3 regions of the Allobosea sp. P5_A5 genome follow, and region 2 is predicted to be linked to each of the others. Evidence: predicted binding sites of a transcription regulator. Region 2 holds the regulator's gene; each other region holds the start of a gene.
What was found. The regulator LexA, encoded in region 2, represses DNA repair genes until DNA is damaged. The targets are predictions, from matches to a motif close to TGTTCNNNNTGTGTTCNG.

Region 1: AC1DR6_RS19535 (DNA recombination protein RmuC) is a predicted target of LexA. The motif match lies at 4,869-4,886, and genes of this name have one in related genera.
Region 3: AC1DR6_RS22690 (YifB family Mg chelatase-like AAA ATPase) is a predicted target of LexA. The motif match lies at 1,237-1,254, and genes of this name have one in related genera.

Annotation. Positions count from the first base shown of each region.
Region 1 is NZ_JBFUKY010000012.1:1,134-8,199, reverse strand. It holds gene AC1DR6_RS19565 (ribonuclease D) at 1-615, opposite strand; gene AC1DR6_RS19560 (DUF805 domain-containing protein) at 835-1,266, shown strand; gene dapE (succinyl-diaminopimelate desuccinylase) at 1,263-2,462, shown strand; gene truA (tRNA pseudouridine(38-40) synthase TruA) at 2,489-3,229, opposite strand; gene fmt (methionyl-tRNA formyltransferase) at 3,286-4,215, opposite strand; gene def (peptide deformylase) at 4,268-4,804, opposite strand; gene AC1DR6_RS19535 (DNA recombination protein RmuC) at 4,918-6,096, shown strand; partial or broken gene AC1DR6_RS19530 (methyl-accepting chemotaxis protein) at 6,309-7,066, shown strand, end outside.
Region 2 is NZ_JBFUKY010000001.1:421,707-428,772, forward strand. It holds gene gltX (glutamate--tRNA ligase) at 87-1,505, opposite strand; gene AC1DR6_RS02050 (ComEC/Rec2 family competence protein) at 1,651-3,900, shown strand; gene lexA (transcriptional repressor LexA) at 3,908-4,621, opposite strand; gene AC1DR6_RS02060 (molybdopterin molybdotransferase MoeA) at 4,727-5,938, opposite strand; gene moaC (cyclic pyranopterin monophosphate synthase MoaC) at 5,938-6,420, opposite strand; gene trpC (indole-3-glycerol phosphate synthase TrpC) at 6,417-7,066, opposite strand, start outside.
Region 3 is NZ_JBFUKY010000020.1:9,801-16,866, reverse strand. It holds gene AC1DR6_RS22700 (PetM family of cytochrome b6f complex subunit 7) at 71-391, shown strand; gene msrA (peptide-methionine (S)-S-oxide reductase MsrA) at 471-1,127, shown strand; gene AC1DR6_RS22690 (YifB family Mg chelatase-like AAA ATPase) at 1,308-2,846, shown strand; gene AC1DR6_RS22685 (ATP-binding protein) at 2,959-5,040, shown strand; gene olsB (l-ornithine N(alpha)-acyltransferase) at 5,248-6,099, shown strand; gene AC1DR6_RS22675 (SDR family oxidoreductase) at 6,106-6,972, opposite strand; gene queG (tRNA epoxyqueuosine(34) reductase QueG) at 6,969-7,066, opposite strand, start outside.

The sequences.
Region 1 (7,066 bases), on a different contig from region 2:
TCAAGTGTGGGCAAAGATATCCGTCTCGTCCCAGCCGGCAAGGTCGAGCTCGGCGCGGGTCGGCAGGAAATCGAAACAGGCCTTCGCGAGATGGCTCCGGTTTTCACGGGCAAGCGTTGCCTCCAGCTTGCGATGCAGCGCATGCAGATGCAGCACGTCGGACGCGGCGTAGACGAGCTGGGCCTCGCTCAGCGTCTCCGCACCCCAGTCGGAGGATTGCTGCTGCTTGGACAGATCGATGCCGAGCAGTTCGCGCACCAGATCCTTGAGACCGTGGCGATCCGTGTAGGTGCGCGTCAGCTTGGAGGCGATCTTGGTGCAATAGACCGGCGTGGTGACGACGCCGAAGGCATGGCGCAGCACCGCGATGTCGAAACGCGCGAAATGGAAGAGCTTCAGCACGGCCGGGTCTTCCAGCAGCCGGATGAGGTTAGGCGGTCGCGGGCCGTCCTTCGGAATCTGCACGACATCGGCGCTGCCGTCGCCGCGCGAGAGCTGCACCACGCAGAGCCGGTCGCGGTGCGGATTGAGGCCGAGCGTTTCGGTGTCGATCGCGACGCTGGCTCCGGCCTCGTAGCCGTCCGGGAGATCGCCGCGATGGAAACGGATGGTCATGCTCGAACCTCATGAGGGCCGCCGGAGCAGCCCAAGCTTCCTCGGCGCATCCAGCGATGCCGCCTCTGATCAACGCCAGCTCGCAGCTAGCTGACAGGATTTCTTCCATCAAGTCATTTCCGAGCCGGCACAAGGCCGGAGGGGTGCATTAACCCTTTATTCACCATGAGCTTCAACGAAGCGTTAAGACATGCGACAAGGGCAGCACCGGAGTTGCCCATGTCCCTGTTTCGCCTGCTCTGCGATTTCGATGGCCGCATCGGCCTGCGCCCCTTCTGGATCGGCAGCGCGGCTGTGGCGCTCCTGCTCCTCGGGGTTCAACGGACCGCGCCAATCCTTTTCGACCGCGACACGGCCTATTTCATCGTTCATTTCGCGGGCGCCTTCGCCCTTTTCCCGTGGGCGGCTTTGGCGGCCAAGCGGGCGAGCGATCGCGGCGGATCGTCGTTGTTCGGCATCCTGCTGATCTGCGCGATCGTGCTGCCGGAGCAGTTGCGCCCCGTTCTCTCGATCGGCTGGCGGCCCTCGCTGGAAGCGATCGCGACGATCGCCTGGGTCATCGCCTTCGTCGACCTCGGCCTGATGCCGGCGGCACGGCCGGAGGAACCCGCGCTTGCGGCTGTCACCGCCGGTGCTAAAGCGGCGGAATGACGAGCCAACCGACCGCCCTCTCCGCCCTCGATTTCAATCCCGCCGACCCTGTGGCGCTGACGCAAGCGCTGGTGCGCTGCGCCTCTGTGACGCCGGTCGAAGGTGGTGCACTGGATCTGATCGCGGCAGCGCTGAAGTGCGAAAGCTACGGGGTGCATCGCCCCGTCTTTAGCGAGCCCGGCACGCCCGATGTCGAGAACCTCTACGCCCGGATCGGAACCGAAGCGCCGCTCTTCGTGATAGCCGGCCATAGCGACGTCGTGCCGGTCGGCAATGAGGCCGCCTGGACGCGCAGCCCCTTCGCCGGCACGATCCAGGACGGCATGCTCTATGGACGGGGTGCCTGCGACATGAAGGGGGGGCTGGCCAGCATGATCGCGGCCGCCATCCGCTATCGCCGCGAGAACCCGACGGCGCCGGGCTCGATCGCCTTTCTGATCACCGGCGACGAAGAAGGGCCCGCCATCAACGGCACGGTCAAACTGCTGAAATGGGCTCATGAGCGCGGAGAGCGCTTCGACCATTGCCTGCTAGGCGAGCCGACCAACCCGACCACGATGAGCGACATGATCAAGATTGGCCGGCGGGGCTCGCTTACCGGCACACTGACGGTTCAGGGCAAGCAGGGCCATGTCGGTTATCCGCATCTGGCCGATAACCCGATTCGGGGGATGGTCCGGCTGTTGGCGGCGCTCGACGCAACGCCGCTCGACGGCGGCACCCGCCATTTCGATGCGAGCAATCTCGAAGTGACGACACTCGATGTCGGCAATCCCGCGACCAACGTCATTCCCGGTCAGGCGAAGGCGGTGTTCAACATCCGCTTCAACGATACATGGACGCCCGAGACGCTGGCGGCCGAGATCGAACGGCGCCTGCGCGAGGCAGCCGGAAACATGGTCCGCTACGAGCTTTCGTTCCAGCCAACGAACGCGGTCGCCTTCCTGACGCAGCCGGGGCCCTTCGTCGCGATGGTCGCCGACGCTGTCGAGGCGGAAACCGGCAAGCGCCCGGCCTTGTCGACGACCGGCGGCACCTCGGATGCGCGCTTCATCAAAAGCTATTGCCCCGTCGTCGAGTACGGCGTCGTCGGCAAAACCATGCATCAGGTCGACGAATGCGTCGCCATCTCCGATCTCGAAGCGCTGGAACGGATCACGCACCGCATCCTGAGCGCCTATTTCGCGGTAAATTAGGCGCGTCCGCCGGGTCCGGCAGCCGTTCAGTAATCCACGCCGGCAAGATAGAGCCCGCAGGAGGGCGCCAGCGCCGCGCATTGCGCCCGCTCGCGCGCCACCAGAATCTGCCCCATCCTGGCTTCCGGCCAGCGGCCCATCCCGACCATCTTCAGGCTACCGACGATCGAACGGATCTGGTGGTGGAGGAAGGAGCGGGCATGGGCATAGACCACGACCTCTGCCCCCTCGCGCACCACGTCGAGCCGGTCGAGGGTGCGCATTGGGCTGTTGGCCTGGCATTCGGCGGCGCGGAAGGTGGTGAAGTCGTGGTGGCCCAGCAGCGCCTTGGCCGAGCGGTCCATCGCCTCGTGATCGAGCTTCACCGGAACGTGCCAGACTCGGTGCTTATCGAGCGTCGGCGGCGCGCGCCGGTCCAGGATGCGATAGAGGTAATAGCGCCGCCTGGCCGAGATGCGCGCATCGAAGTCGGCCGGCACGATCTCGGCGCTCAGTACGCCGACCGGCACCTGTTGTTTCAGCCGCGCATTGGTGGCATCGCGCACGACATCGGTACGCCAGTCCTTGGCGATGTCGACATGCGCGACCTGATGCGTCGCGTGGACACCGGCATCTGTCCGGCCCGCACAATGCAGGCGGACCGGGTGGCCGCAAAAGGCTTCGATCGCCTCCTCGACGCTCTGCTGCACCGACGGCCCATTGAGTTGGCGCTGCCAACCCGAAAACGGGGTGCCGTCATATTCGATCACGAGCTTGTAACGCGGCATCAGGGCCGCCCGGTGGTTCGTTCGAAGCGGATCGCGGGCAAGGGCGTCGGGTCCTGCTAGAGCTTGTCGCCGGCGACCAGGCGGGCGCCGCGCAGGAACTCCGCCCCGCTCATCGGAGCCTTGCCGGCGCGCTGCACCTGCAGCAGCTTCACGGCGCCTTCCGCGCAGGCGACCGTGCCTTCATCGTCCAGCAATGTGCCGGGCTCGGCCGCGCCGCCGGCCAGCGCGGTTCGAAGAACCTTCAGTCGTTCGGGCCCCTTGCCGAGATCGATCTCGGCAAAGCCGCCCGGAAACGGCGAAAGCCCTCGGACCAGATCATGCACCTGTCGTGCCGGTCGATCCCAGCTCAGCCGGGCTTCGGCATTGGCGATCTTGGCGGCATAGGTCGCGCCCTCGCTCTGCTGTTGCGTGAAGTGCAGGCCGCCACGGGCCAGCGCCGCCAGGGCCCGCACCATCAGATCGGCGCCCAGGATACTCAGCCTGTCGTGAAGTTCGCCGGCCGTCATGTCGGGGCCGATGGCGAGGCGCTCGGCCATGCCGACCGGGCCGGTATCGAGCCCGGCTTCCATCTTCATCACGCAGACGCCGCTCTCGGCATCGCCCGCCATGATCGCCCGCTGGATCGGGGCGGCACCCCGCCAGCGCGGCAGAAGCGAGGCGTGCACATTCAGGCACCCCAGCTCCGGCAGGTCGAGGATCGCCTGGGGCAGGATCATGCCATAGGCGACGACGACCGCGACGTCCGCATCCTGCGAGGCGATGATCTCCGCCTGCTCCGGCGTCTTCAGCGTCGCGGGCGTGAATACTGGAATGCCGAAGCGCTCGGCAGCGCGATGCACCGGGGAAGGCTTCAGCTCAAGGCCCCGCCCCGCCTGCGCCGGAGCCCGCGTGTAGCACGACACGACCTCATGCCCCTGGCCGACGATCTCGGTCAGCACCGGGACGGCGAAATCGGGCGTGCCCATGAAGATGACGCGCAAACTCATACGCTCGACTTTACCTCACATGCGGCATCGGGCCGGCGGCCCTGTCGGCCGCTCAAGCCGCGCGTTCGCGCTTGGCCGCCTTGGCGAATTTCTTGGTGACGCGCTCGCGCTTCAGCCGCGAGAGATGGTCGATGAAAAGCACGCCGTCGAGGTGGTCGATCTCATGCTGCAGACAGGTCGCGAGCAGGCCGTCAGCCTCGATCTCCCGCGTCTGTCCATCGAGGTCCATGAAACGGACCTTGACCGAGGCCGGCCGCTCGACTTCCTCGTAATACTCCGGAATCGAGAGGCAGCCCTCCTCATAGCTGGCGACTTCGTCGGAAGACCAGGTGACCTCTGGATTGATGAAGACCTGCGGCTCCTTCGGCACCGCCGGCTCGCCCTCGGGAGCCGGCTTGGCGAGGTCGATCGTCACGACGCGGACCGGCTCACCGATCTGGATGGCGGCGAGCCCGATCCCCGGCGCCTCGTACATCGTGTCGAACATGTCGTCGACGAGCGCGCGGATCGTCGGCGTGACGCTCTCGACCGGCTTCGAGACAAGGCGAAGCTGGGTGTCGGGCAGGATGACAAGCGGGCGAATGGCCATGGTTTTCCGCGCGAGAAAATCTGAACAGCGGGCGACATAAGCATTTGTGGGCAAACGGTCAAACCGTTCCACTTTCGTTCGCCAGTCGGAGGAGAATCGGCTAGCGTCGGGCCATGAACGCGATCGCCTTCACGCTGCTCGACCAACCCGTCACCTGGGCGCAGGCGCTGTTCGGGTTCGGGGCAGCCACCATCCTGCTGCTGGCCCTGACCGCGATGGCAGCCTGGCGCGGCGGACGCAATCGCGCCGTCGAAGCGGCGATGGCCGCCGAGCGGGCCCGCGAAATGGACGACAAGGTCGCGGAGATGAACCGCGCCCAGGCCGAACTCTCGGGGCGGCTGCAATCCATGGCGGAGATTCTCTCGACACGGCAGGGCGACCTTGCCCGTCTCGTCGCGGACAGGATGGACGGGCTGCGCCAGCAGGTCGGCTCCGGACTGGAGCGCAATGTGCAGCAGACGACCGAAAGCCTCGGGAAGCTGCAGGAGCGGCTGGCCGTGATCGACACGGCGCAGAAGAACCTCACCGACCTCACCACCGAAGTGGTGACGCTGAAGGACATCCTCGCCAACAAGCAGGCGCGCGGCGCCTACGGCCAGGGCCGGATGGAAGCGATCATCCGCGACGGGTTGCCGGCCGCGTTCTTCTCGTTCCAGCCGCAGCTGTCCAACGGCCGCCGGCCCGACTGCATGGTGACGCTGCCGGGAGACGGGCGCGGGCTTGTCATCGACGCCAAGTTCCCGCTCGAGAGCTTCACGTTGCTGAAAGAGGCGCGCGGCGAAGAGGCGCGGAAAGCGGCCGGGCAACGCGTGCGCAGCGATGTCGGCGTCCATGTGAAGGACATCGCGGAGCGTTATTTCCTGCCGGGTGAAACGCAGGATCTCGCTTTGCTCTTCGTGCCATCGGAATCGATCTACGCCGATCTGCACGAGCATTTCGACGATGTCGTGCAGCGCGCGCATCGGGCGCGGATCATGATCGTCTCACCTTCGCTGCTGGCGCTCGCGATCCAGCTGATGCAATCGCTGGTTCGTGATTCGCGCATGCGCGAAGAGGCCCGCGTGATCCAGACCGAGGTCGGAAAGCTGCTCGATGATGTGCGGCGGCTCGGCGAGCGCGTGGACAAGCTCGACACCCATTTTCGCCAGGCGCAGGAGGATGTCGGCCAGATCAAGACCTCCGCCGGCAAGGTCACGGGCCGGGCCGAAAAAATCGGCGCGCTGGAATTCGACGACGAGGAGCCGAAGTTGCCCTTCGCGAAGGGGGCACAGCTCAAGGCCGCGGCCGAGTAAGACGCCGCGCGTCCTGGGTGCCGGCGGTTTTCGGAACCACCTGAGGTCGTATCATGGCGCGGCTCACGATCGGTGAAAACGGCGGTTTGATGCAAAAATGCGGAACCGCAGGATTTTTTTGGCCCAAATCCGCCTAGATGCAAGGATATCGCAACCTATTCTGATCGATATTGCACCGCAGCATAACTCTTTCTCCGGTGCAGTTTCCTGTCATGACGCCATCTGTCCGCTCCCTGTCCCTGAAGACGATGCTGATGGGCATCATCGGACTGCTGAGTTGCCTCGTTACAGCCTTCTGTGTCGGGGAGCTTTGGACCTCCTACCGCGCCTATGCCTCTGCCCAGGAGGTCAGGCGGCTGACGGTGATCAACGGCGATCTGTTCGCGGCCCTGCTCAACTTCCGCTCCGAGCGTGGCGATACGCCGACCGCGCTGACGCTGCCGCAGGACAAGAACAGCCAGAGCGTGGAGGGCGTCCTGTCTCGCCGCAAGGCGGTCGACACGGCCCTTAGCGCGGCTCTCGCGGCTCTGGCGGATGCGCCCTCCAACGAACTCAAGGCCCGCCGTACCACGCTCGATGCGTCCTATGGCGACATCAAATCCATCCGGACCGCTGTCGACACCGCGTTGAAGCAGCCGCTCGAAGGGCGTGACAAGGCTGTCGGCGGTCGCATTCTCGCGCAAGGCTCGACGCTGCTGGAGGCACTGGAAGCGACCACCAATGCGGTCGAGAACGAGATCCGCGCGCTCAATCCCGGTTTCGCCAACCTGGTCGCCGTTCGCGCCATGAGCTGGGCGGCCCGGGCGGCGGGCGGCACGGAGGCGGTCATCCTCAATCCGGCCGTGGCCGAAGCGCGCGCCCTGACAGCGAAGGATACGCAGGCGCTCATCGTTGCCCAGGCGCGGATGAACTTCGGCTGGGAGAATGTCCGCGCCATCGTCGGTGGCCCCAGCGCTCCGGGTGAGCTCAA
Region 2 (7,066 bases):
GCATTCAACCGAGCCGAAAGGCGGTTCGTTCCGCGTCCGTATCATGACGGACGGCAGGCGATGTATGCCGGCGCCGCCCGACGATTTCAGACCTGATCGCCGAGGCGCGCCAGGCTCTCCTCGCGGCCGAGAACGGCCATGACATCGAACAGCCCCGGCGACATGGCTCGGCCCGTCAATGCCGCGCGCAGGGGCTGGGCAGCCTGACCCAGCTTGAGCCCATTTGCTTCGGCGAAGGCGCGCACCGCGGCCTCCAGCGGCGCCGGCGACCAGTCGTTGACGGCTTCGAGCGCCTGGGCCAGCCCCGGCAGCCGCGCCCGGGCACTGGCGTCCAGCAGACCCTTGGCCTTGTCGTCGAGCTGCAGCGGGCGCTGGGCATAGAGATAGAATGCGCTGTCGAGGAGTTCGATCAGGGTTTTCGCGCGCTCCTTGAGACCTGGCATCGCAGCGAGGAATTTCGCCTCCAGCTCCGGCGAAAGCGTGGCACCGATGCCGCGTGCCGGCCCGATCTGGGGCAGGATGACCTTCAACGCGTCGAGCAATTCGGCATCGCTGGACTGCCGCATGTAGAGGCCGTTGAGATTTTCCAGCTTGGCGTAGTCGAAACGCGCCGGCGAGCGGCCGATCGAGGAGAGGTTAAAGGCGTCGATCATCTCCTGCGTCGAGAATGTCTCCTGGTCGCCATGGCTCCAGCCCAGGCGCACCAGGTAGTTGCGCAGCGCGGCGGGCAGATATCCCATCGAGCGATAGGCATCGACGCCGAGCGCGCCATGGCGCTTCGAGAGCTTCGCGCCGTCGGCGCCGTGGATCAGCGGGATATGAGACATGCTCGGCACCGACCAGCCAAGTGCATCGTAGATCTGAGTCTGGCGAGCGGCATTGGTCAGATGGTCGTCACCGCGGATGACATGGGTCACGCCCATATCATGGTCGTCGACCACCACCGCGAGCATGTAGGTGGGCGTTCCGTCGGAGCGCAGCAACACGAGATCGTCGAGGTTCTCGTTTTGCCAGACAACCCGGCCCTGAACCTCGTCGTTCACGACCGTCTCCCCGGTCTGTGGCGCCTTCAGGCGGATCACCGGCTTGACGCCGGCAGGCGCCTCGGATGGGTCGCGATCGCGCCAGCGGCCGTCATAGCGCAGCGGCTTGCCCTCGGCGCGGGCCTTTTCCCGCATCTCCTCGAGCTCGGCCTGCGAGGCATAGCAATGATAGGCGTTGCCGGCGGCGAGCATCTGCTCGGCCACCTCGCGGTGCCGCTGCGCGCGCGAAAACTGATAGACCGTGTCGCCGTCCCAATCGAGGCCGAGCCAGCTCAGCCCATCGAGAATCGCGGCGATCGCGGCGTCCGTGGACCGTTCCCGATCGGTGTCCTCGATGCGCAGCAGCATCTTGCCGCCGTGGCGGCGGGCATAGAGCCAGTTGAACAGCGCGGTGCGCCCCCCGCCGATATGCAGGAATCCGGTAGGTGAGGGCGCAAAGCGCGTGACGACGGCGTTGCTCATGAAAGCGGCTCCGGCCGGGCGGAAACATCAGCCCGAGGCGAGGAAGGGAAAAGGCCAAGTCGCGCATGACAACCGGCGCGCGCCCTGTAACATGGCTTCGCCGGGGGGTTAAGGCCTCAATCGTGCCGGCGGAAAGGGGAAGGCGATGCAATCGGCACCGCCCGGTCGCGCGAAGCTGATCGCCGCCGCCTTGCCGGTTCGGCTGCTGCCGCCTTTCGTGGTCGGCGGCGGCTCGCTGATCGCCGACTTCCGGCGCGGGTTGATGAATGCGCTGGCGCTGGAGGCCGAGCGCCGTCGACTTTTCCTCTGGCTGCCGGTTGCGATGGGCATCGGCGTGCTGCTGTATTTTTCGGCCGACAGCGAACCTTCGTTCTGGGCGCCGGCGCTTGGCTTCGGGCTGGCCGCGACCCTGGCGGGATTGCTGCGGGCGCGACCGCTGCCTTCTGGCGCCTGCATCGCCTTTGCTGCGGTCTTTGCCGGCTTCGGTGCGGGAGTCTGGCGCACGGCTGATATCGCCACGCCGATGCTGGAGCGGCCGCGCGTCGCGAAGCTGACCGGCTTCGTGGAAAGCGTCGAGGCGCGGGATGTCGGCGCGCGCCTGGTTTTGCTCGTCACCGACATTGCGGGGCTTGCGCCCGAGCAGCGGCCCAAGCGCGTGCGCGTCAACATCCGCAGCGGGACGGTGTCGCCCGGCGACCATATCCTTGCGACCGTGCGCCTGTTGCCGCCGCCTGGGCCGGCACGGGCCGGCGGCTATGATTTCGGCCGCGATGCGTTCTTCAAAGGGATCGGCGGGGTCGGCAGCATCGCCGGCAAGATCGCGCTCACGCCGCCGCCTTCGGCGATACCGCTGCGGCTGGCTTTCGACGCGGCGCTCGATCGCGCGCGCAACGCCCTGACGCAGCGGATCGCCAGTTCCGGAGGCGGGCAGGGCGGGGCGATGGGCGCCGCGCTCGTCACCGGCAAGCGCGGGCTCATCACCGAGGCGACCAATAACGATCTGCGGGCCGCCGGCATCTACCACGTCGTCTCGATCTCGGGCCTCCACATGGTGCTCGCGGCCGGCACGATCTTCTGGCTCGTGCGCGCCCTGATGGCGCTGTCGCAGACGATCGCGCTGGCGTGGCCCGTCAAGAAGATCGCGGCGGTGGCGGCCATGATCGGCGCGACGGCCTATTGCGTTTTCTCAGGCGGCGACGTCGCGACCGAGCGATCCCTGATCATGACGCTGGTGATGCTGGGGGCGATCCTCGTCGATCGCGCGGCGCTCAGCATGCGCAATCTCGCGCTCGCCGCGCTGATCGTGCTCCTGCGCGAACCGGACGCGCTGCTGGGGCCAAGCTTCCAGATGTCCTTCGGCGCCGTCGCCGCGTTGATCGCCTTCGCCGAGCGTTGGGAGCGGCGCGAGCGCTCTAAGCCGCCGCGCGTGCTGCCCTGGCCGCTGGATGCGCTCTGGACGGCGGCGCTCGGCATTCTGGTCACGACGATCCTCGCCACCGCCGCTACCGCGCCGTTCGGAGCCTTCCATTTCCAGACCTTCAATCCCTTCGGGCTGCTCGGCAATGCCATGGCGCTGCCCTTCGTCTCGCTTTGCGTGATGCCGGCCGCCGTCTTCGGCGTCCTGGCTTATCCGTTCGGGCTCGACTGGCCAGCCTGGGCCTTGATGGGCCTGGCCTCCGAGATGGTGCTGAAGGTCGCACACTGGGTCGCCACCATCGACTATTCGACCGTAACCGTCGCCGCATTCGGCCCTGCGGTGTTGCTGAGCTTCGCCATATCCCTGCTCTGGCTCAGCCTTTGGACGACGCGGTTGCGCTGGCTCGGTCTCCTGCCGCTCACATTCGGCGTGGCATTCGCCGCGAAACCCGAACGACCGGAGATCCTGATCGAGCGCGACGGTTCCGGCATCGCCGTACGCGGCGCCGACGGGCGGTTCGCCATCGCAGGCAAGCCCAGCCGCTTCGTTCTTCAGCAATGGCTCGCTGCGGATGGCGACAACCGCTCGCCGGACGACGCCACTTTGCGGAACGGTGTCGTCTGCGACAGTCTGGGCTGCGTCACCCGAACGGCTGAGGGCCGTACCATCTCCTATGCGCGCGATCGCATCGCGATCATCGAGGACTGCCGGCGCGCCGATCTGGTGGTGACGAGCATTCCCTGGAGCGCGCCCTGTGAGGCTACGCTGGTGCACCGCATGGACCTGTCGCGAGACGGGGCCACCTCGCTGTTCAGGCACAGCGAGGGCTGGAGCTTCCGCGCTTCCGAACAGGCGAACACCGAGCGTCCCTGGACACGCCGACGATCCCCAAGTCCGGCAGCGCCCGCCGCCTCACGTCCAGCTCCGGCGCCAGCGCCAGTGGCGGAGCCAGCCGAAGACGCCGACAACGTTCAATAGCCCGCGTTCAATAGCGACGGAGCAAATTGACCAGGCGCCCCTGAATCTTGACGCGGTCGGGGCCGAGTACGCGTGTCTCGTAGGCCGGATTGGCAGCCTCGAGCGCGATCGACGAACCGCGACGGCGCAACCGCTTCAACGTGGCTTCCTCGTCATCGATCAGCGCGACGATGATGTCGCCGTTACTGGCCGTGTCCTGCCGCCGGATGACGACCGTGTCGCCGTCGAGGATGCCGGCCTCGACCATCGAATCACCGCGCACCTCGAGCGCGTAATGCTCGCCGGCACCGAGCATGTCGGGCGGCAGCGAGACGGTATGGCTGGCATTCTGGATCGCCGAAATCGGGGTGCCCGCGGCGATGCGGCCCATGACCGGGATCGCGATCGCGCCTCGGACGTCCTCTTCGGGTGCCGGCGCCATGCGGGGTTTCGCCGCCGCCGTCTGGTTGGACAGGCCGCCCTGCACCACCGCCGGATTGAACCGGCGTGGCTGCGGGCCGCCGGCGCTCTCGGGCATCTTGATGACCTCCAGCGCACGCGCCCGGTTCGGCAACCGCCGAATGAAGCCGCGCTCCTCCAAAGCCATGATCAGGCGATGGATGCCCGATTTGGAGCGCAGATCGAGCGCGTCCTTCATCTCGTCGAAGGAGGGCGGCACGCCGCTCTCGCGCAAACGCTCCTGAATGAAGCGCAGGAGTTCATGTTGCTTGCGTGTCAGCATCGTCCCCGCCAACGAAATGATAGATTCGAAACAAAGCACGAACACCATAGCTGTTCGCTTTGTGTTCCGCAAGCGTGCCTGCAGGGAGACCTCAGATGATGCCGGCTAACGAAGCAGCAGGATCCGGCAGGGATCGCCTTGCTTTGCCGACTCAGCGAGCGCTGGCCTGATCGTCAAGGCGCCGGCACGGGCGAGAGTGCCGAGCATCGACGAATCCTGACGCGCGAACGGCGTCGTCAGCCAGCCCTTTTGAGTTGGCGCGACCTCCGAGCGAACGTAGTCCTCACGTTCATCGTTAGCCGGCATATCACATCCGAGGATAGCAGGGACGCTGCGGTCTCGCGCGGGGTCGGGCATCCCCAGCAGAGCTTCGATCAGCGGCAACACGAAGAGATGCCCGCAGACGATCGAGGATACCGGGTTTCCAGGCAGGCCGACCACCACCATGCGTCCGAGCCGGCCGGTCATCATCGGCTTGCCCGGCCGCATGGCGATCTTCCAGAAACCGAGCTGCATGCCGGCGCGCGTCAGCGCCTCCTGCACGAGGTCGTGGGCGCCGACGGATGCGCCTCCCAGGGTGATGAGAACGTCCGCGTCGGCCTCTCGCGCGGCCGCAATCCGGGCCGCGAGATCGGTGTGATTGTCACGGCCTATGCCAAGGTCGAAGGCTTCACCGCCTGCTTTCTCGACCAGCGCCATGAGCGCAAAGGAGTTGGAGGCGACGATCTGATCGGGCCCGACGGTATCGCCCGGCGCGACGAGTTCGTCTCCGGTCGCGAGGATCGCGACGCGCGGCTTGCGACGAACCGGGAGGGCAGGGTGGCCCATCGCCGCGGCAAGCCCGAGCGCGGCGCTGTCGAGCACGCGCCCGGACTTCAACAACACGTCGCCCTCGCTGAAATCGAGGCCGGCCGGCCGCAGGAACTTGCCTGTCGGGGGTGGTACACGCACGGTGATCGCGTCGGTGCCGACGCCATCGGCATCTTCCTGGATCAGCACGGTATCAGTGCCGTCCGGCATCGGCGCACCCGTGAAGATCCGGACCGCCTGCCCGGTGCCGACCGAGCCTGCCCAGCCGCGCCCGGCGGCGGATTCGCCGACGACTTGGAGCACCTTGCCCTCGGCCATGTCGACGCCCCGCACGGCATAACCGTCCATCGCCGAATTGGGGAAGGGCGGCTGCGTCCGCAGCGCGACGACGTCTTCGGCCAGCACGCGCCAGGCGCAGCGAGCGAGCGGCAACCGCTCCATGTCCGTCGAAGCCGGGACGCTGTCCAGCAGCGCGCGCAGCGCGACGGGAACAGGGGTGAGCGCCATCAGCGCGGACCCGCCTCGAAATCGCCGGAGCGTCCGCCCGATTTATGGACGAGCCGGATGCCTTCTATCCGCATCGACCGGTCGACGGCCTTGACCATGTCGTAGACCGTGAGGCAGGCGACGGAGACCGCGGTCAGCGCTTCCATCTCGACGCCGGTCTGACCGGTCAGCTTGACCTCGGCCCGGACGCGCACGCCCGGCAAATCCTCATCGATTTCAAGCTCGACGGCGATCTTGCTCAGCAGCAAGGGGTGGCAGAGCGGGATCAGCTCGTGGGTGCGCTTGGCCGCCATGATGCCGGCGAGGCGTGCAGTCCCCAGCACGTCGCCCTTCTTGGCGTTCCCGTCCCGCACGATCGCGATTGTTTCCGGCGCCATCACCACGCTGCCTTCCGCAACCGCGACGCGGACCGTCTCGGCCTTGTCGCCGACATCGACCATATGGGCCTGGCCCTGCGCGTCGAGATGGCTGAGGCGGCTCATGCCGCAGTCGCTGGCGACAGGCCGGTCAGCAACTCGGCGGTCGCGGCCGCGACATCGCCTTGCCGCATCAGGCTTTCGCCGACGAGGAAAGCGTTCACCTCGGCCGCGTTCAGCCGGAGGATATCGGCGTGGCTGAAGATGCCGCTCTCGCCGATGACGATGCGATCAGGCGGCACACGCGGCGCTAGCCGCTCGGTCACGGCCAGGTCGACATGGAAGCTGCGCAGGTCGCGGTTATTGATGCCGAGGAGCCGGCTGTCGAGCGTGAGCGCCCGGTCCAGTTCGGCGTCATCGTGGATTTCGACCAGCACATCCATGCCGAGGTCCCGCGCGGTGTCGTTGAGAACATGCGCGGTCGCATCATCGACGCCGGCCATGATGATCAGGATGCAATCGGCGCCCCAGACGCGCGCCTCATAGACCTGATAGGGATCGTAGAGGAAATCCTTGCGGAGCACCGGCAGTCCGCCGGCCTCACGGGCCTGAGCAAGGAATTCCGGCCGACCCTGAAAAGAGGGCGCGTCGGTGAGCACGGAGAGGCAGGCCGCCCCGCCCGCCGCGTAGGCACGCGCCAAAGCGGGCGGGTCGAAATCGGCGCGGATCAGGCCTTTGGAAGGGCTCGCCTTCTTGATCTCGGCGATCAGCG
Region 3 (7,066 bases), on a different contig from region 2:
CTGTGCGACACGCACATGTCCCTCGGTGACCGCGTTTTCAGATGCGGGTGGAATACAGAAGGCGGCGGCGTTGCGATTCATCGTTCGGTTGGCAGGCTACGTCCTCGTCGCGCTCGGCTTTATCGCGGCCATGGTGGACGGCGCGCGTTCCATCGCGAACGGAGCCGTGCAGTTCACATCCATCGGCGATGGGCTGCAGTCCCTGCTGCACGAGCGCTATGCGGCCTTCGGGCCGGCCATCGCGCGAAACGTTCATCCCTGGCTTGCCGATCCCGCTTTCGTCGAAACGATGCGCGCGCCGGTGGCGGCGGCCGCGCTTCTGATCGGCTTCGGCCTGCTTTGGCTCGCGCGGCCGCCCGAACCTGTGATCGGCATCGTCACGCGTCAGTGAACGCGTTTGGACGCCGTCGCATCTGTCAGAAGGCTTTCGCGACGCCTATATTCCTGGCCATCACAGAACGGAGCCCTCGATGTTCTCCTTGCGCAAGAAAACCGCGTTGCCCACAGCTGCCGAGGCCTTGCCCGGCCGCTCGACGCCGCTGCCCACCGCCGAAACCCACTTCGTCAACGGCCATCGCCTCCAGGGTCCCTATCCCGAGGGATTGAAGCAGGCCGTGTTCGGCCTCGGCTGTTTTTGGGGTGCCGAACGCAAGTTCTGGCAGCTCGGCGATGTGGTCTGGGTAACGGCCGTCGGTTATGCCGGAGGCGAAACGCCGAACCCGACTTATGAGGAGACCTGCAGTGGCCTGACCGGCCACACCGAGGTCGTGCTGGTCGTCTACGATCCCGCGAAGACCTCCTATGAGGCGCTGCTCAAGACCTTCTGGGAAAACCATAATCCGACGCAGGGCATGCGGCAGGGCAATGATGCCGGCACGCAGTATCGCTCTGCGATTTACACCTTCGATGCAGAGCAGCTTTCGGCTGCCGAGCATTCGCGTGACGAATACGGACAGGCGCTGGCGAAGAAGGGGTATGGGCCGATCACGACCGAGATCCGGGAGGCGCCGCCGTTTTATTTCGCTGAAGCCTATCATCAGCAGTATCTGGCCAAGAATCCCGCCGGTTATTGCGGGCTCGGCGGGACGGGCGTGGCCTGCCAGATCGGCGTCGGCGTCCCGGCGTGATGGATTTGGCGTGATGGACTTGGCGTGACGGACTTGGCGTGACGGACTTGGCGTGACGGACTTGGCGAGGCGCACGGGTGCGCGCCTCGCTCTTCCGGTGGAAGTGGTTGGTTCCCGATATGTTCTTGCAAGATTGCCGGAGCTCGGCTAGCGTTCCCTTGGGGATCGGGGTCGGGCAAAATGGTGACGAGAGTCGCGACGGTGGCGTTCGAAGGCATTGAGGCCCGGGCCGTCGATGTTCAGGTGCAGGTCGCGTCGGGCGGCGTCGCGTTCATTCTCGTCGGATTGCCTGACAAGGCTGTCGCGGAAAGCCGTGAGCGCGTCCGCGCGGCACTGATCGCGTCGGGCCTGGCGCTGCCGGCTAAGCGCATCACCGTCAACCTCGCGCCGGCCGATATGCCGAAGGAAGGCAGCCATTACGATCTGCCGATCGCGCTTGCCGTCATGGCCGCCATCGGCGCGATCCCGCCCGACGCCCTGGCCGGTTACAAGGTTCTGGGCGAACTGGCACTCGACGGCTCGATCACGGCGGTGGCCGGGGTGCTGCCTGCGGCGATCGCCGCCTATGACCGGGGGCAAGGGCTGATCTGCCCGGAAGCGACGGGCCCGGAGGCGGCCTGGGCCGCCGCCGATATCGACATCCTGGCGCCGCGTTCGCTGATCCAGCTCGCCAATCATTTCAAGGGCACGCAGGTGATGGCGCGGCCGGAGCCGGCCGTAATGCGGCAAACCGGCCCGCTGCCCGACCTCGCGGACATCAAGGGTCAGGAGAGCGCCAAGCGCGTGCTGGAGATCGCAGCGGCCGGCGGCCACAATCTGCTGATGAACGGGCCACCCGGCGCAGGCAAGTCGATGCTGGCGAGCCGTCTGCCGTCGATCTTGCCGCCGCTTTCGCCGCGCGAACTGCTCGAGGTGTCGATGGTCCTGTCCGTGGGCGGACACCTCGCGGGCGGGCAGCTGACGGACAGGCGACCGTTTCGCGCACCGCATCATTCGGCTTCGATGGCGGCGCTGGTGGGCGGTGGCCTGCAGGCGCGGCCGGGCGAGGTTTCGCTGGCTCATCACGGCGTCCTGTTCCTGGACGAGCTGGCGGAATTCCAGCCGCAGGTGCTGGATGCGCTGCGCCAGCCCATCGAAACCGGCGACGTGCTGATCTCGCGCGCCAATCATCGCGCGGTCTATCCTGCGCGCTTCCAGCTCGTGGCAGCGATGAATCCGTGTCGGTGCGGCAGGGCGACCGAGCCCGGCTATTCATGCAAGCGCCAGGCGACCGAGCGCTGCATCGCGCAGTACCAGACGCGGATTTCCGGCCCGCTGCTCGACCGCATCGATATCATGATCGACGTCCCCGCCGTGACGGCGGCGGACCTGATATTGCCTGCGGCAGGGGAGGGATCGGCCGAGGTCGCGGCCCGTGTGGCCGAGGCACGACGGTTGCAAACTGCGCGTTTCGTAAGCCTTGGGATCACGAACATCATGACCAATGCGGCCTGTCCGCCCCCGGTGCTGGAAGAGATCGCCCGGCCTGACAATGCGGGACTCGCGCTGCTGCGGGACGCCGCGGAAGCCATGCGGTTGACGGCGCGGGCTTATCATCGCGTGCTCAAGGTCGCGCGCACGCTGGCAGATCTCGATGGAGAGGCGAAGGTCGGGCGCCTGCATCTGGCGGAGGCGCTGTCCTATCGCTCGCGAGGCGATCAATTGGCGCAAGCCGCCTGAGCGACCCGACGGTTAAGGGAGCCTTATCGGTTAAGAGAGCCTTGCCGGTTCACCGTCAAACTCGCGCCTCGTTCGACGCCTTTCTTCAGTGAACGGGGGCTAGAGCAAGGGCATGGTTCCTTCGCTCTGGGCATTTTCGGCGCTTTTCCTCGGCGTGCTCGCAAGCGTCGCTGCCGCTGTCTTTGTCACCCTGCGCTGGCGGACCGGCATATTGCAGCACCAGGCGACGCTCATGCGCGACGTCGAGAGCCTGACCGATCGCCTCTGGAGCCTGGCCGATCGGGAGGAGCGCTATCGCAGCCTGATCGAAGCGCAAGGTGATTTCATCGTGCGCCGCGATGGCATGCGCATCATCTATGCAAATGCTGCTTATGCGGCTCTTTATGGAGCTTGCGACGATGATCTGATCGGTAGCGAGGCGCAACTGCCGCAACTGGCGCTGCGTGCACGCGCCCAGCGGGAGGATGGGACCCGCAGTTTCGACGAATGCCTGGCCACGCAGGAGGGCGAGCGCTGGGTCGCCTGGGTCGAGACCCTGGTGCCCGGGCCGGACGGCCGTATGCTGAACCAGCGCGTCGGGCGCGACATCTCCACCCGCATCGCCGATGAGGACGCGCTGGTCGAGGCGCGTAGCCGCGCGGAAGCCGCGAGCGAGGCCAAATCACGCTTTCTCGCCACGGTCAGCCACGAATTCCGCACGCCGCTCAACGGAATCCTGGGGATGTCCGACCTTCTGTCCGACACCGGATTGGACGGCGAGCAGTCGACTTACGTCCAGGCCCTGCGCATCTCGGGCGAGGCGCTGCTGGCGCTGGTCGACGACATCCTCGATTTCGCCAAGGTCGAGGCGGGACGGCTGGAACTGGCACGGGAACCATTCGATGCCTTGCAGTTGGTGGAAACGGTCGCGGAGTTGATGGCGCCACGCGCACAGGCCAAGGGCATCGAGCTCGCAGCCCATATCTCACCGGATGTACCAGCCCAACTGATCGGCGACCGCGACCGGATGCGCCAGATCCTGCTCAATCTTGTGGGCAATGCGGTCAAGTTCACGGAAGCCGGCGGGGTCGGCATCAGCCTGCGGCGAGCGGGTACGGCGATCGAAATCGTCGTGGCCGACACCGGCCCGGGCATCCCGGCCGACAAGCTCGAGAGCATTTTCGGCGAATTCGAGCAGCTCGAGCGCGAGCCGGGAGAACTCAACGCGGGCACCGGGCTCGGGCTCGCGATCGTGCGCCGTCTGGTCGCAGCGATGGGCGGGGAGGTGCATGCCGAAAGCCGATTGGGGCAGGGCGCTAGGTTCCGCGTCGTTTTACCCCTGTCGGCAGCACCCGGCCGGAGTGCGGAGCCGATCCCGCAATGGCCTGGCCGGCATGTGCTGATCGTATCGCCGGCGCCCTTCGCCGGATCGTTCCTGGTCGAGACCATCAGCGCAACGGGGGCTTCTGCTCGGCTCGTCACCACGATCGAGGCAGCGCAGGATGTGTTCGCGGCCGAGCCGGTCAGCGGGGTCCTGATCGATCAGGTGATCGGCGATGCACCGGCTAAGGATCTGGCGCGGGCGGCTGCTGCGGCCGGCGTCCGCGATTGCCTGATCCTGCTTTCGCCGCTCGCGAGGCGCCAGTTCGGGGCTCCGCAGGCAGCGGGATTCTCAGGTTTCCTGATCAAGCCGGTCCGCGCCCGCTCCTTGTACGAGCGGCTTGGCGACACCTCCCCCTCCGTCTCGAAAGGCCCGCAGATCATGCGGCCGGCTCATGCGAGCCGATCGGCCCGACTGAACGTGCTCGTTGCCGAAGACAACGAGATCAACGCCTTGCTCCTGACCCGGACGCTGGAGCGCCTCGGCGCCTTCCCGATATGGGTTCAGGACGGAGCCGCCGCCCTGAAACGCATTACCGCCGGCTTTGACGGGGAGGAAACGCCGCTGGATCTGGCGCTGCTCGATGTCAGAATGCCGGGGCTTACCGGGCTTGATTGCGTCCGCGCGGTCAGGGCGCTTGAATCGCAACGAAAACAGGGCAGGCGCCTGCCGGTCGTGGCGGTCACCGCCAATGTCTCGGCGTCGGATCGCGAGGCTGCATTGACCGCCGGCATGGATGATTGCCTGGCAAAGCCTCTAGAGCGCGCCGCTTTGGTTCGATTGCTCGATGCCCTGGAGCCGGGCTTGTCGATGCCGCAACCGCTCTCGGCTTGACGGCCGTCACGGGTTCGACGCAGTTCTGTCGCAACCCTGTAAAACCTCCACAGCAAGCCTTCCCGAATGCCGGAAGCGGTTTCAGGGGTGAGACTGGCTATGACTTTGCATGTTTCCGCGAGCGCGCATTCGACGGCGCTGCGTTTCTCAGCCGGCAATCCTTTTCTTTCGCGCCTTGCGCCGATGATGCCGGTCACGGGCGGCGCCATGCGCCGGTATGCAGGAATTTCAGGCGAGTCGGAGCCGCTCGCCGGCACGCTCGGCCGGCATGGCTCGCTCGAGGTCAGGCTGGCACGCAGCCCGCGCGAGATCTGGCGGGCGCAGCGCCTGCGCTACCGCGTGTTCTATGAGGAGATGTCGGCGAAGCCCGATGTGGTCGCGCGGATGTTTCGCCGCGATGCCGATCGCTTCGACAAGGCCTGTGATCATCTGCTGGTGATCGACCATGACGCGCGAGGCCGCTTCGGCGGTGTCAAACCCAAGGTCGTTGGGACCTATCGGCTGATGCGCCAGAGCGCGGCCGACCGGCTTGGGGGTTTCTACTCCCAAAGCGAATTCGATTTGAGGCCGCTTCTGGCTGGACATCCCGGCCAGCGCTTTCTCGAACTTGGCCGTTCCTGCGTGCTGAAGCCCTACCGTACCAAGCGCACGGTCGACCTGCTTTGGTCGGGGATCTGGGCTTATATCCAGCATTACCGCATCGATGCGATGTTCGGTTGCGCCTCCTTGGACGGGACCGATCCGGAGGCGCTCGCGTTGCCGCTAAGCTTCCTGCATCATCACGCGCGCTCGGAGGGCGCTTGGCAGGCTACGGCGCATCCGGGCCATCGCGTCGGGATGGACCGCCTGCCGGCGGAAACCGTCGATGCCAAGCTGGCGCTGCGGCAGATGCCGCCGCTGATCAAGGGCTATCTGCGGATCGGCGCGCGCTTCGGCACTGGGGCGGTGGTGGACCACCAGTTCGGCACGACCGACGTCCTGGTCGTGCTGCCGGTTTCGGCGATCGACCAGCGCTATATCGATTATTATGGCGGCGAGAAGCCGCGCTTTGCCGCCTGAAGCGGGCTACTCGCCTGCGGCGATGAGCGCGCGCAGTCCTTCGCGATAGGTCGGATAGCGGAAGGCATAGCCGAATTCGCGTTTCACCAGCGCGTTCGAGACCCGCTTGTTCTCGCTGTAGAAGCTCTTCGCCATCGGGGAGAGCTGCGCCTCCGCAAAGGGAATCTCGTCTGGCGGAGGCAGCCCGGTCATCTCTGCTGCCAGCGTCACCACATCCTGCGGCGGAGCCGGCTCGTCGTCGCTGACATTGTAGATGGCGCCCCCGCGCGGCTGCTCGATGGATGCCAGCACCACGCCGGTAATATCCTCGACATGGATGCGGTTGAAGACCTGTCCGGGTTTGACGATGCGATGGGCGGTGCCGCTGCGCAGCTTCGCGAGGGGATTGCGGCCGGGGCCGTAAATGCCGGCGAGGCGGAAAATCTGGACCGCCTTGCCACTCGATTCGCCGAAAGCCAGCCATTGCTGTTCGACAGCGATGCGCCCGCGATTGCGGTCGTTGCCCGGAGCCGGGGCGGTCGCCTCGTCGATCCAGGCGCCGGCCTGGTCGCCATAGACCCCGATGGTCGAAAGATAGCCGATCCAGCGCAGCCGCGGTGCTGCGGACAGGGCTTGCGACAGGGCGTTGAGGACGGGATCGCCATCCTCGCTCGGCTGGATCGAGACGAGGACCGCATCCGCTTCCGCGACAGCCTCAGCCAGACGGCGCGACACGGCAAAGCCGCCGAAGACCAGGGTCCGGATGCCGCCGCGGCTGAGTTCGGCCGCCCTGTCGGCATCGCGTACGGTGCCGGTGATCTCCCAGCCGCGTTCGAGAGCGGCGCGCGCGAAGAAACCGGCGGTATAGCCGAGGCCGAGAATAAGAACGTTCATGCAGCGTCTTCCGTTGGGGTGGCGAGGGCTCGCCACTCGGCGCGCACATCGGCGTCGTCTTCGTCCTGCAGAGCCTCGGGCGCCAGCGTCACAG